DNA from 2 places in the Psychrobacillus sp. FSL K6-1267 genome. Region 2 is predicted to be linked to the other one. Evidence: riboswitches for the same ligand, from Rfam matches in the RefSeq annotation. Region 2 holds a riboswitch; the other holds the start of a gene.

Region 1 (6,786 bases), 1.1 Mb from region 2:
ATTATTCAATTGCCATTAAGCTAATGTAACAAATCGGGAGATGAAACGACTAATTGAAAGAACGGGGGGAGCATTATGAATGACTCCGTTTTCCACCGCTTGTATGATACCTATCATCAAGACGTTTTTCAGTTTTTGATCTATCTAGTTAAAGATAGACAAACTGCGGAAGACTTGGTCCAGGAGGTTTATGTTCGTGTTCTAAGAGCTTACAGTAAATTTGAGGGAAAAAGCTCCGAGAAAACATGGTTATTTTCAATTGCAAAAAATGTAGCTATTGATCATTTTCGAAAGCATTCCGTTAGAAAGAAAAGAATGTTTGATGCTTTTGACTGGGAATCTACACAGCTTGCATCAAAAGACATGTTGCCGGAGGATTTTACTGTTTTAAATGATGAAATGAAAGCCTTGCTACTAGCTTTAGATACATGTACTGGAGATCAGAAAATGGTAGTCATTATGAGATATTTTCAAGAGCTGTCCATTGCTGAAACCGCACAAGTATTAAATTGGACAGAAGGTAAGGTAAAGACTACTCAGCATAGAGCTATTAAATCACTTCGAGAAAAATTATCTGATAAACAAAAGGAGGGTAATGTTTTACATGAGTAATCAAGAAGAAAAGAATAAAGCGATAGATGAGCTCTTACACAACATGCCCAAGTTCACAGATAATCGTTCGAAGGATGAAGTATACAATCGAGTGAAGTTAGAAATGGATTCTTCCGATTTAAATAAAGTCATACGAAATAATAAATGGTTTTCTAAATGGATGCCACTTTTAGTGTCTGTTGCTTCTGTTTTGTTGTTAACGTTCTTAATTTCTTCATACTTGGGTACAAGTAGTGAAAAATCTGCAATCCAGCAACAGGCTACAGACAAATCGGACATATTGAGAACGTTGGACGTTGCTCCTGCCTCTGAGGTAGAAACAACAGAGGGCGGAATGGAAGCCAAGGAAGATGCGGCTATAGAAAATTCAAATGATGTAGTCAATTCTTTAGCTGTCGAAAGTGAATTAGTGCCCGTTCAAGCCTTTAACAACGCTAGAACTGTATATGAAGATGATTTAAATGATGGAATTCCATTTCATTTTTCTGTAACAGAAGGGGCAGAAGCTTACCCAATCACAATAATTATACCTAAGGATAAAATAAACGAAGATTTTACTGACGGATTGCCAAATAGTCTTCAGTTATATGAAAAATATGCAAGCACTATAGATGAATCTGCTCTAGGGTTCGAGGAATATTTGCCCTTGCAAGGTAATTTAGTTTCAGATGGCGATACGCTTCAACACTATTTACCTAAAGGGCATGGTTATGATGCTGCTTCAGCTACTTCCGGAGTGTATACTGATACAATTCGTCATATTTTTAAGGACTTTTCCTTCCTAGAACGATTAAGTGAGGATGGCACAGCTATCAATTGGGACCAAGTAGGAGTAATAGGGAAAAAGGAATTGGCAAGCGGAAACAAAGAACGAATGTATTTTAAACACACAATGAATAGCGGACTGACATTCCTTGTTCCAAAGGATGCTAAGTTTGAGAATGCTTTTAAAGATATGCCAAAATCAGCAAATGATCTTTATACGACTGTAGTACCGAAAAATGTTAGTTATGAGGTATCAGAGGAAGACAACACGGTTGTAATAACATTTGACGAAGCATTAGATTTGGCAACATTGGAATATGAAGATTCTATTCTTATGATTGAAGCCTTTACTTTAACAGCTGCAAGCTTCGATAAAACAGTTCGTCTAGAAAATGTTGTACAGAAGCAATGGGATCGATTTGATTTGACAGCTACTTTACCAATCCCAATTGGCCCTAATGGGTACATGATGAACTACTGAATAATAAAGAGTCGACCTACTAATTAGTCGGTCGATTTTTTTATTGGGTTTTTTATTCGAAAAAAGTGTTTTATAACCGGATAGAAAAATTTATGACCGTTCGGACGAGTTTTATGACCGGATAGAAAAATTTATGACCGTTCGGACGAGAGTTATGACCGGATAGAAAAATTTATGACTGTTCGGACGAGTTTTATAACCGGATAGAAAAATTTATGACCGTTCGGACGAGATTTATGACCGGATAGAAAAATTTATGACCGTTCGGACGAGAGTTATGACCGGAAAGAAAAATTTACGACCGTTCGGACGAGATTTATGACCAGATAGAAAAATTTATGACCGTTCAGACGAGAGTTATGACCGGAAAGAAAAATTTATGACCGTTCGGACGAGAGTTATGACCGGATAGAAAAATTTATGACCGTTCAGACGAGAGTTATGACCGGATAGAAAAATTATGACCGTTCGGACGAGTTTTATAATCGGAAAGAGTTATTTATTACAGTTATATATTAAGGTGAACAAAAATCACTGTATTTTAATTTCATAAAAAAGATTCATCTGTTAATATACTTAAATCGAAACAGTTGTATTGCATATATTAATATAGTTTGATAAAATGATTGTAATTCGAGATAATCTTGAATGACAATAAAATATTGATTCATCTTCGGGGCAGGGTGAAATTCCCGATCGGCGGTATTAGAAGAGTTTTTTCTTGAGCCCGCGAGCCGTAAAAGGCAGGATTTGGTTAAATTCCAAAGCCGACAGTATAGTCTGGATGGGAGAAGGTGAAGGTGCAGTCGTTTTTCGTATGCTCTTATACGGATACGCTTATTTAAGTGTACCTTTTTCTCCTTTAAGCTTTATTTGCTTAAGGGATTTTTTGAGTATTGATAACGAACTGAACCTTTCTTCTTGTGGAGTGAATCGCAAAAGGAGAGAGGATTTATGGCAAAAAGTAAGACGCGAATGCTTATTGCAATCGCAATGCTAAGTAGTATTTCTTTCGTTTTAATGCTGCTTGCATTTCCGTTACCAGTTTTACCAGCTTATTTGAAAATTGACTTCAGTGATATCCCAGCGTTAATTGCTGCTATCACAATGGGGCCAGTTGCAGGAATCATTGTAGCTTTCATGAAAAACGTACTAGATTGGTTCTTTTCAGGAAGTCCCACAGGCGTTCCAGTCGGTCATATGGCTAACTTCGCAACTAGTATTTTGTTTTTGACACCTGTTTATGTCATTTATCGTAAAGTTTCTTCCTCTAAAGGGATTGCTTACGGCTTAGGCGTCGGGACAGTTTGTATGGCTCTTGGTATGAGCCTGTTAAATTATTACGTTTTCTTACCAATGTATTCGTACTTTTTAAACTTCCCAGCGGAAACAGGAACAGCTTTATTTAATTCTATCATTTACGGTATTTTACCGTTTAATCTGATAAAAGGTATTATAGTTACAATTGTTATGGTTGTTCTATTTAAACGATTGAAGCCTATACTAGACAAGGTGAGCGAGTCGTTTAAAGTTCCAAATATAAATTAAAGATATGTATGACTGCTGGCAAACTAGACAATTTCTAGTTTGTCTGCGGTTTTTATTTTTTTGTAGGTATAGCATTAACCTGCCACTTAAGTTTATAGAAATATAAAAAGCCAAGAAAAATGAGCTAGTCATCCTTCTTGGCATTAATATACTATTCAAATTTTAGAGCGTCGCCTTCAAATGATTCTTCAGCAACTTTAATGGAATCGGTAGGGCAGCCTTCAAATGCATCCTCCATGTCCTCCATCAGTTCCTCTGGAACTTCCGTTGTTCCCGTGTTATCATCTAAAATAACAAAGGCAATACCTTCATCGTCATAGTCATATATGTCTGGAGCAGCTGCTCCGCAAGCTCCGCATGCGATACACGTATCTTTATCTACTATAGTATATTTTGCCATTAGTATATTCTCTCCTTTAATTCTACTTATAAGAATTAGCTATCTTATTCATTCTAAAGCTGTTTACGTTTCTTTTCAACAAAAATACTTTCAAACTGTGAGGTATTTAAATTGTATTTTAGCCAACTATTACTAAATATTATTCAAAAATTTAATGGGGAACGGTCAGCAATGGCTTCCTTTTACTTATTAAAAGGGATAAAATCTGGACAAACCATTCAAGATGTCACTTATTTTAATCTACATCGTTTTTTCTCTATTTATCCGAAGTTAACACAAGAAGAATATAAGCAGCAGTTGTTTAAACTCCAACAAAACAACTGGATTGAAGAGGAAGATTCTCTACTAAGGATTAGTCATAAAGGTTTAAAACAGTTAACTGGATATACAGAACCTTTGTTTAATGGCTGGGAGCTAAGGGGAAATGAAAAATTGTTCTGGTCAAGATTAGAATTAGTAGTCCAAACACTATCTTATTTTAATAAAAATGAAACTAGATTTATTCCCAATCAAAAAGATTATTCGGTTCACCAGTTTGTGAAAGATTACTTACGAGGGAGAGACTATAAATCATCAACATTTCAAAAGGACTTTAAAAGTCAGTTAGAGCATTTACTTCAAATTGCTGAGTTACAGGAAATACATCGTATACTATTAGTCTATCGAATGAGCGGTTATCACATTAGTGGGCTCACATGGGAGCAATTAGCACTGGAGTGTGGAGAATCTATTATAGATATGAAGCTTCAATTTGTAGAAGCGTTGCATATTGTCTTAGATAACATCAATCAAGAAAGTCATCCAGATTTAATAGGTTTAACAAAAGAGATTTTTGTACATAGTCCTTTAACACAATCCGCTTTAAAGACCGAACAGCTTTTAAAGGAAGGTTACTCTATCCAAGATATCGCTGCCCTAAGATCTTTAAAAGCAAATACAATCGAAGATCACTTAATAGAAATAGCAGCAGCTGATCGAAGTTTATCATTGACATCATTTATATTGAACGACCAAATAAAAAAAGTGCTAGAATTCTCCAATAAACATCAAACCAAAAAATTGAGGTTAATTCGCGAGAACATACCTGAGTTAAGCTATTTTCAAATTAGACTGGCTTTAGCTAAAGGGGAGAAAGAAAATGGATGAACTTCAACACATTCTTCAAACAAGGTTTGGATATAAAGATTTTAGAGAAGGACAGAAGGAAATAATCGAAAAAGTCCTAGCTGGAGAGGATGTAGTAGCTATTTTGCCCACTGGGATGGGTAAATCGTTGCTGTTCCAGCTACCAGCATATTTAAAGAATGGAGCGGTGCTAATAGTATCCCCTTTGCTTTCTTTAATGCAGGACCAGGTAGAGCAGTTAAAAATGATGGGAGAAAAAAGAGTAGTGGCCATCAATTCATTTTTATCCTTCGAGCAAAGAGAAAAGGCGTTATCTGGTTTACAAAATTATAAATTTATTTTTACATCACCTGAAATGTTACAGAATGAGCGTTTTCAAAGAAGGTTAGCTAGTTTAAATTTAGCTTTTATAGTTGCTGATGAAGCGCATTGTATTTCCCAGTGGGGATTTGATTTCCGACCTGATTATTTAAGGATCTCTGAGTCGCTTAAATCGTTAAGAAAGGCAAATGTGCTAGCCTTAACTGCTACAGCCACAAAGGAAGTTGTAAAAGATATAAAAACTACCTTGTTAATGGAACAGCCATTTGAATATATTCATTCCTTGGATCGTCCTTATATTGCTTACGAAGCACATGAGGTGGAGAGCCAAAAAGAAAAGGTAGAATGGATATTAAATAGGATTACTAGCACTACTGGACCTGGTATATTATATAGTCAGTCGAGGAAAAAAACTGAATTTTATACAGAAGAGTTACAAAAAAAGGGCATCAGAGTCGCTTATTATCATTCTAAAATGGATCAAGATGACCGTATTCTCATTCAGCAACAGTTCCAACAAGGCCATTTAGATTGGATTTGTGCTACGAATGCTTTTGGAATGGGTATACATAAGGATAATATTAGACAAATTATACATGATCATATACCAACCTCCGTTGCCAATTATATGCAAGAGGTTGGACGGGCAGGTAGAGACGGAAAACAGTCCATTGCCTCCATTCTTTATATGTTATCCGATGTAGAACAAGCTTATTTTGTTGCGATGCAGGATTTTCCCGACGAACAGGATATTATCCTTGCATATCAGACCAATGAAAATCAGGTGCAGTTATCTGAAACAACGGAAAGAATTTTAGATTATTGGAAAATGGTATTGTCAACAGAGGAAACTATAGAACTGTTTAAGAATATTCGACAAAAAAAATGGATAGAAATTCAAAGCTTGTACACGCTATTACAAAATGAGAATTGTATTAGGGAACAGGTAATTGCCTATTTCGATCAAAAGCTGATAGACAAGCCTTTAAATTGCTGTTCAAAATGTTCTTTAAATCTTCAAGAGTTATTTCATTTACACGATAAACCCCTTATCCATGCTACAGTATTAGATTGGAAAAGTAGATTAGGCAGTATCCTATAATACTTAACAACATTTACATTTTCAACAAAATTCGTCATAATAGTAGTAGATAAGTGGAAGAATGGAGTTTGACTAATATGAGTAAAGATGATTATCAAAAAAAGATTGACGAACATAGACAGTCCATTGGTGTAGAGAGTGAAGCAACTGAATTGAGAAGAAGTAGAAGAAATCCACCAGGTAAAAAGAAAAAGAAAAAGAATATACTCATCCCATCCTTGTTTTTTATATTTATCTTATTGCCTGCAAGTGTTTTGATTTATGTACAATTTTTTTATCAACCAGAAAGCGAAGCCTCAACTGAAGACGAAGGAATCATACAGGTTGTTACTAAGCCAATTTCGAATTTGAACAGCAGCAGTGAAGAAGAGGAAGAAAAAGAAGAGGCAAACGAAACGGAAGAAAATCAAACTTCAGAAGCAGAGAAGCCTG
Region 2 (6,786 bases):
TAAGATCGTTCAAATGCACTAATGCCTGTTGTTGTTGATTTATGATCAATACTAATGGTAAAGGCTGTTTGATGTGAATCCGTGTTCTTATTTACCATTGGGTCTAATGACAATCTTTCTGCAATTTCATTTGAAATGGGTGTGCATATTAAGCCACGACCATGCACTGCCATAAAATTAATGTTTTCAGGTGTTGCATACTCACCTATTACGACAAAATCACCTTCATTTTCTCGATTTTCATCATCGACTACAATGATGATTTCACCTTGCTTTAATGCAACGATTGCTTCGTCTATAGTATTCATTTCATTCCACTCCTTTAGAATCCGGCTTTTTGTAAGAAATCAACAGTCACTTTTCCTGTATTTTGATTGGCTAGATGCTTTGCTACATACTTGCCAATTAAATCCGTTTCAATATTGACAATTTCTCCAGTCTGTTTTAAGCCAAGCACAGTTTCCTTGAATGTATGTGGTATTAAAGAAACAGTAATTATAGAATCTGTTACATTAAAAATCGTCAGGCTTGTACCATCAATGGTGATTGAGCCCTTCATTAAACAGTTAAAAAGCAATTCTTTTGGCATTGCTAAGTCGATATATACTGCATTGGAAGCTGGTCTCTTTCGAAGAATCGTTGCAACACCATCGACATGTCCAGAAACAATATGACCGCCGAATCTGCCATTTGCAGACATTGCTCTTTCTAAATTCACTGTTGAACCTTTTTTAAGTTGCTGTAAGCTTGTCGATTTAACCGTTTCAGGCATCACATCTGCCACAAACAGATCATTCGTAAACTTTTTAACAGTTAGACACACACCATTTACAGCAATGCTATCGCCAAGCTGTACATCTTCTAAAATTTTGCTAGCTCCAATGGAAATTTCCATCGATTGAGTAAACATATTCATCTGCTGAACAGTCCCTAGCTCCTCAATAATCCCTGTAAACATCTTCCTCACCTCTTTCTCAAAATAAAAAACCCCGAACATTTATTGTCGGAGTTTCGATGAGAGGTAAATTTGGCTTCGTCAAATAAGACTAGTGAATATGTATTTTCAAAAGTCTACTTGCGTTGCTTCCTTCTCCCATCCAGACTATAACTGTCGGCTTTGGACTTGCACCAAATCCTGCACACTAAAAGTGGCTCACGGGCTTAGAGATACAATCTCAACACCGTCGATTGGGAATTTCACCCGACCCCGAAGGAATAATATAAAATTGTTGTAAAATAAAAAAATTCCCAACACGGTTGTGATGGGATGAAAGTGCATAGCAAAAAATACATTTTAAAATTGCCATTTTAAAATGTTTTGCTTACTCCTTCTCCCATCCAGACTATAACTGTCGGCTTTGGACTCGCACCAAATCCTGCACACTAAAAGCGGCTCACGGGCTTAGAGATATAATCTCAACACCGTCGATTGGGAATTTCACCCGACCCCGAAGGAAATTATTCTATTTGATTAGTATTGTATCATAAAAATTCGACGTAGAGGCTTTCTTCGTATTACCACCTTTTAGTTGATTTGCATTCCTGGACTTTCAGACTAACTAAATCAACAACCGTTAGTGCATGAAACAATCATGACTAAAGCTATTATATTTAAACTCTATCATTTAAAGGATATTCGCTTTTTGACAGTATTTCCGTATCCCCTTTATAATATAGATGGGTAAAATAATATATAAGTTAAAGGGGACAAGTATTTTATGGCACAAGAAAAACTCACTGTAGAAATTTACGGTGCCGATATAGTATGTGCAAGCTGTGTGAATGCTCCTTCTTCTAAGGACACGTATGAATGGTTAGAAGCTGCAATTACCAGAAAATTTCCTGATCATCAATTAACATTTTTATATATTGATATAGAAAAGCCAATAGAAGACGAAAAACAACTGTCAATTGCCAATCAAATTGCAAATGATGAGTTTTTCTACCCATTAATAATGATAAACGAGGAAGTTATAGGGGAAGGTTATATTCAGTTAAAGCCTGTATTCTCTGCCCTCGAAAAGTACGGTTATATAGCAGAATAACGTGAAGTATCATTTCAAAAAGTACTCAAATAAGCTTATTAAGTAAAATGCTTTTTCCCAGAGAAAGCATTTTATAAAAAAAATAAAAAGCTTGGGAACGCGTTTAACTCCACGTTTCCAAGCTTTTTTAATTTATCCGTTATGGCGTTTATACATCCAAAGTAAACCTGATTTCATCAATCTTGCAATACGTCCAGTAACAGAGATATCTGCCAAATAAGCAAAGCCTTGCTTTTTACCTAGAGATCCCATAAAGCCTTTAAGCTTAATATCTGGCATTTTTTCTGGTAGTGGCTGACCCTTCCAGCGTGCTTGCAGTACTTTCACAATCTGCTCTGCCTGTTCCTCTGCTAGCTGTGCACTTGGAGCAAACGGCAAGGATGCACAATCACCAACTACAAAGACATTATCGTAACTTGGTAGATCATGATATTGAGTAAGGATGATGCGACCAGTTTTGTCCTTCTCTCCAGGTAAAGCACGAACAGGAGCAGCTGGCTGAATACCGGCTGTCCAAACTACAACATCTACCGGAATTATTTCATCATGATTATATAATTTGTTTGGTTCCACTTTTGTGATATTCGAATTGCTTATCACGTCTACATCATTTGTATCAAACCATTTTTGTACAAAATTACTTAAGCGTTCTGGAAAGTCTCTTAATACTCGAGGACTACGGTCAAATAATTTAATTTTTAGATCTGGTCTACTTTCACGAAGCTCACTCGCAAGCTCGATTCCACTTAGACCTGCCCCCACGATTCCTACAACAGAACCTGCTGGTAATCCACCAATCTTATTGTATGTGTCTCTAGAGCGCCCAATTGTTTGAATGCTATAAGTAAATTCATCTGCCCCTGGAACATTATGATACTTATCTTCGCAGCCAAGTCCAATTACTAAATCATCGTATGGAATTATTTTTTCATCTTGTAAAATTACTTGTTTGTTTTCTACATCAATTTTCTCAATTTCTCCATAAGTAATTTTTAACTTGTCACTCTCTGGAAAAGCCACTCTAATTTCATGATCAGATGATGTGCCTGCTGCCAACGCGTAAAATTCTGTTTTTAAACTATGAAATGGTGTACGGTCTATTAATGTGAGTTCTACATCATCTGGCAAATTATTTGGTAATAGGCGTAGTAATACGCGCATATTCCCATATCCTCCACCTAACAATACTAATTTTCGCATAAATATTCTCCCTTTTGTTTCAATGTCTCCTCAAATTATAAATGATTGTGACACATTTCACAATAAAACTTCACAATTGACCTTTATAAAAAAATAGAGTAGCATGACGATGTAGTGAGGTGACAGCTATGAATCCAATGGTTGAATTTTGTATAAGCAACCTTGCAAATGGTTCACAAGAAGCTTTTGATATATTAGAACAGGATCCTGATTTAGATGTGCTAGAATATGGCTGTCTTAGCTATTGTTCCCTATGTTCCGAAACACTTTTCGCCATAGTGAACGGTGATGTGGTAGAGGGTGAATCTTCCGAAGATCTTGTAGCCAAAATATATAAATACATTGAAGAAAATCCATTATTTTAAAAGGTATCGAGAAGATATTCTCTCGATACCTTTTATATATTTTAATCTATTAAATCAATTTCATACATTCATTCCATAAATAGCATTACTCCATTTATGAGTGAGAAAAAGAAATAAGGTATTCTCTGTTCTAAGCTCAACAGGAATACCTTATTTAATACAGTTATTATATTGTTCTTCCAAACAATGAATGGTGTTTTATTTTATCCAGTCATGTAAAGTTTCTAAAAAATGAGTCGGTTTTTGAAGGAACATTTGAACTTCTTCCGTTCTATTAACTCCAGTATTGACGTGAGCAGTATCAATTCCCATGTGAATGCCGGTTAATATGTCTGTTTGATAATTGTCTCCAATCATCACCATCTCTTCTTTTTTAAACCCATACTTTTTTTGAATAAACTCAAGCATAAACGGTTGCGGCTTTCCAGTAAAAATAGGTTCAACACCTGTAGAATGCTCTACTAATTTGGTGAAGGCTCCATTCCCTGGAAGATAGCCTCTTTCACTTGGGAAAGCGTGGTCGCTATTTGTAGAGATAAACGCCGCTCCAGCCCTAATTGACAAACAAGCTTGTGCGAGCTTTTCGTAATTGACTTTATGGTCTATTCCCATGACAACCACCTCTGCTAAGTCATCCGTTGGCTCAATTCCTACAGAACATAAAGCATCCTCCAAGCCCTTCTCTCCAATCATAAAAACGCTTTTTGCAGGATAATGCTCGGCAATGTAATTAGCAGCTGCAATCGATGAAGAGATAATTTGCTCCTCAGTAGTATGTATGTCCATCTTCGCTAGCTTCGCTTGTAGCTGCTTTTGAGTCATAGAAGAGTTATTAGTAACGAAAAAAGGTTCAATCCCATTGTTTTGCAAATAATGTACAAAATCTACAGATTCCTGAATTGGTGTTAGTCCCTTATATACAGTTCCATCTAAATCTAAAAAGTATCCTTTATAGGCGGACATCGGAGTCCTCCGGTAAAAATGCTGAAACTGGCCCAAGCTCATTAATTAAATAATTTTCTACTCTTTCTGGAAACAGTTGTAAATAAGGGAGATTCTTCACTAGAACACTTTCTAATTGCTTATGGTCTACGGAAAAGAAATGTCTCACAAGCTCTTTTCTCATTTCAATAACAGCTTTTAAAGGCGCATCCATCTCAGCTGTAATTACTTTTTCATCAGTCAAAATATCAATTATGTCATCATAGCCACCTGGATCCCTCATAATGAAGCCATCAATCATTGAGTTACCTACATCTATAATGGACTCAATCATATTTTGTCCCACTCGCTCTAATGCAAGTTTCGTTATATTATTTTCATTCCAATCTTTTTTACTATCTATTAAGTCAAGCAATTCTCTCATATGCTTCAATGTCATTGCAATACTTTTACGGTCCACAAAATACATTGCACAGCCTCCTAATTCTTGGTCAGTTGATATATAGTTCTATTCTATAGTACCATAATTCATAGGTAAGGAAGGAGTGTCAAGGGTGGAACGATTTTTCTTGTATGATGACGTCGAAGATACAAAAACAAGATTCGTTGGATTTACTGGAGAAAGCCAGCGATATGATTTAGCAATTGTCCAGAGTTCTCGATTTTTCGGTAAGGTACTTGTGATGGACATTCAATACAATCGATCAGCTATTATTGGGTCGGATGATGTGGAAGAACCTGGCTACTTAGAGCATGTTTTTAATAGATCTGAAGCTGAAGCAACGGAGCTAAGAGATTATCTAAGAGAATTACTGAGCTAAAGTGGAATATTGTATAGATTTTTATAAAAAGAAAAACCTTGAGCAGATCATAATTGATCTTGCTCAAGGTTTTCTTTCTTATCTTTTACTAGTTCGAGTGGGACCGTTTTTGGTGCTACCCCTGTTTTTTTAACAATAAAGTAAGCACACCCAAAGTTACAATACTCGTATAAGTAATCCTTCATAGTGCTAATTTTCGTATCAAATGTTGCTTTATGATTTCGATCCTCGAAAAAGCCCTTTAGACGAAGCTGACCGTAGCCCCAGTCGCCCATTATATAATCATACTTCGTTAAAATCTCACTATAACGCTCTATAAATGCTTCTTCTTTAAAAGCCTCTCGAAAATCCTCAATCACTTCATAAGTGAAACCTTCAGCAATAATCATTCGCTCACCATCCATTAGCTATTTTGAATAGCTAGTAATTCCTCACCTTGCAGTTGTCGTTGCTTCGCTGCTGCATTTACCTGTTCATCCGCATGATAACTACTTCTAACTAGTGGTCCTGCCTCACAATGAGAGAAGCCCTTGCTCATGGCAATTTTACGTAATTCTCCAAACTCAGCTGGTGAATAATATTTTTGTACTTTAAGATGTTTTTTTGTTGGTTGTAAGTATTGGCCAATAGTCATGATATCTACATCGTGAGCACGTAAATCATCCATAACCTCTATAATTTCTTCAAATGTTTCCCCTAGACCTAGCATTAACGAAGACTTCGTAGGAATAGTCGGTTGCATTTCCTTAGCACGTTTTAATAACTCTAAAGATCGGTCATATTGAGCACGCGCTCTAACTCTTGGAGTTAAACGTCGTACTGTTTCAATATTATGATTTAGAATATCCGGCTTAGCATCCATTATATTACGAATGTTTTGCTCAATACCACCCATATCTGAGGGCAATACTTCAATAGTTGTAAAAGGATTTTTTCGACGAATTGCTCGAATTGTCTCTGCAAAGACCTCCGAACCACCATCCTTTAAATCATCACGGGCTACCGCTGTTACAACTACGTGTTTTAGATTCATAATGACAACTGAATCTGCTACTCGCTCTGGTTCTGCCAAGTCTAACTCGTTAGGAAGACCTGTCTTTACAGCACAAAAACGACAAGCTCTTGTACACACAGCTCCTAAAATCATGAATGTCGCAGTACGTCGCGATCCCCAGCATTCATGAATGTTTGGACATCTTGCTTCTTCACAAACTGTATTTAAATTATTTTCACGCATTAATTTTTTTAAGCCTTTATAATCCTCATTGGTATTTAACTTTATTTTTAGCCAGTCAGGCTTGCGTTCATGCTGTTCTTTTGGTGGTTTACACGCTGTCACGATTCCATACCCCATTCCCATTAATCTGACTTTACTGATGTCAATGTACCATATTATTAGAATTCAAACAACCT

What was found. A riboswitch is a leader RNA that binds a small molecule or an ion and turns the genes downstream of it on or off. The one in region 2 is predicted to bind FMN.
Region 1: it holds a riboswitch for FMN, as region 2 does, so the genes downstream of both, MHB55_RS08795 (ECF transporter S component) here and ribE (riboflavin synthase) in region 2, are expected to answer to the same signal.

What each region holds. Positions count from the first base shown of each region.
Region 1 covers NZ_JBBOOR010000001.1:1,762,702-1,769,487, forward strand. Annotated here, with positions in the region: gene MHB55_RS08780 (ATP-binding protein) at 1-24, shown strand, start outside; partial or broken gene sigX (RNA polymerase sigma factor SigX) at 70-612, shown strand; gene MHB55_RS08790 (hypothetical protein) at 605-1,858, shown strand; FMN riboswitch at 2,524-2,658, shown strand; gene MHB55_RS08795 (ECF transporter S component) at 2,813-3,406, shown strand; gene MHB55_RS08800 (ferredoxin) at 3,558-3,806, opposite strand; gene MHB55_RS08805 (helix-turn-helix domain-containing protein) at 3,918-4,952, shown strand; gene MHB55_RS08810 (RecQ family ATP-dependent DNA helicase) at 4,945-6,354, shown strand; gene MHB55_RS08815 (LysM peptidoglycan-binding domain-containing protein) at 6,432-6,786, shown strand, end outside.
Region 2 covers NZ_JBBOOR010000001.1:2,879,873-2,886,658, forward strand. Annotated here, with positions in the region: partial or broken gene ribB (3,4-dihydroxy-2-butanone-4-phosphate synthase) at 1-308, opposite strand, end outside; gene ribE (riboflavin synthase) at 323-958, opposite strand; FMN riboswitch at 1,082-1,219, opposite strand; FMN riboswitch at 1,323-1,460, opposite strand; gene MHB55_RS14740 (YuzD family protein) at 1,719-2,045, shown strand; gene MHB55_RS14745 (NAD(P)/FAD-dependent oxidoreductase) at 2,178-3,245, opposite strand; gene MHB55_RS14750 (YuzB family protein) at 3,374-3,610, shown strand; gene MHB55_RS14755 (TIGR01457 family HAD-type hydrolase) at 3,809-4,573, opposite strand; gene MHB55_RS14760 (DUF86 domain-containing protein) at 4,560-5,021, opposite strand; gene MHB55_RS14765 (DUF3055 domain-containing protein) at 5,107-5,373, shown strand; gene MHB55_RS14770 (YutD family protein) at 5,421-5,762, opposite strand; gene lipA (lipoyl synthase) at 5,777-6,712, opposite strand.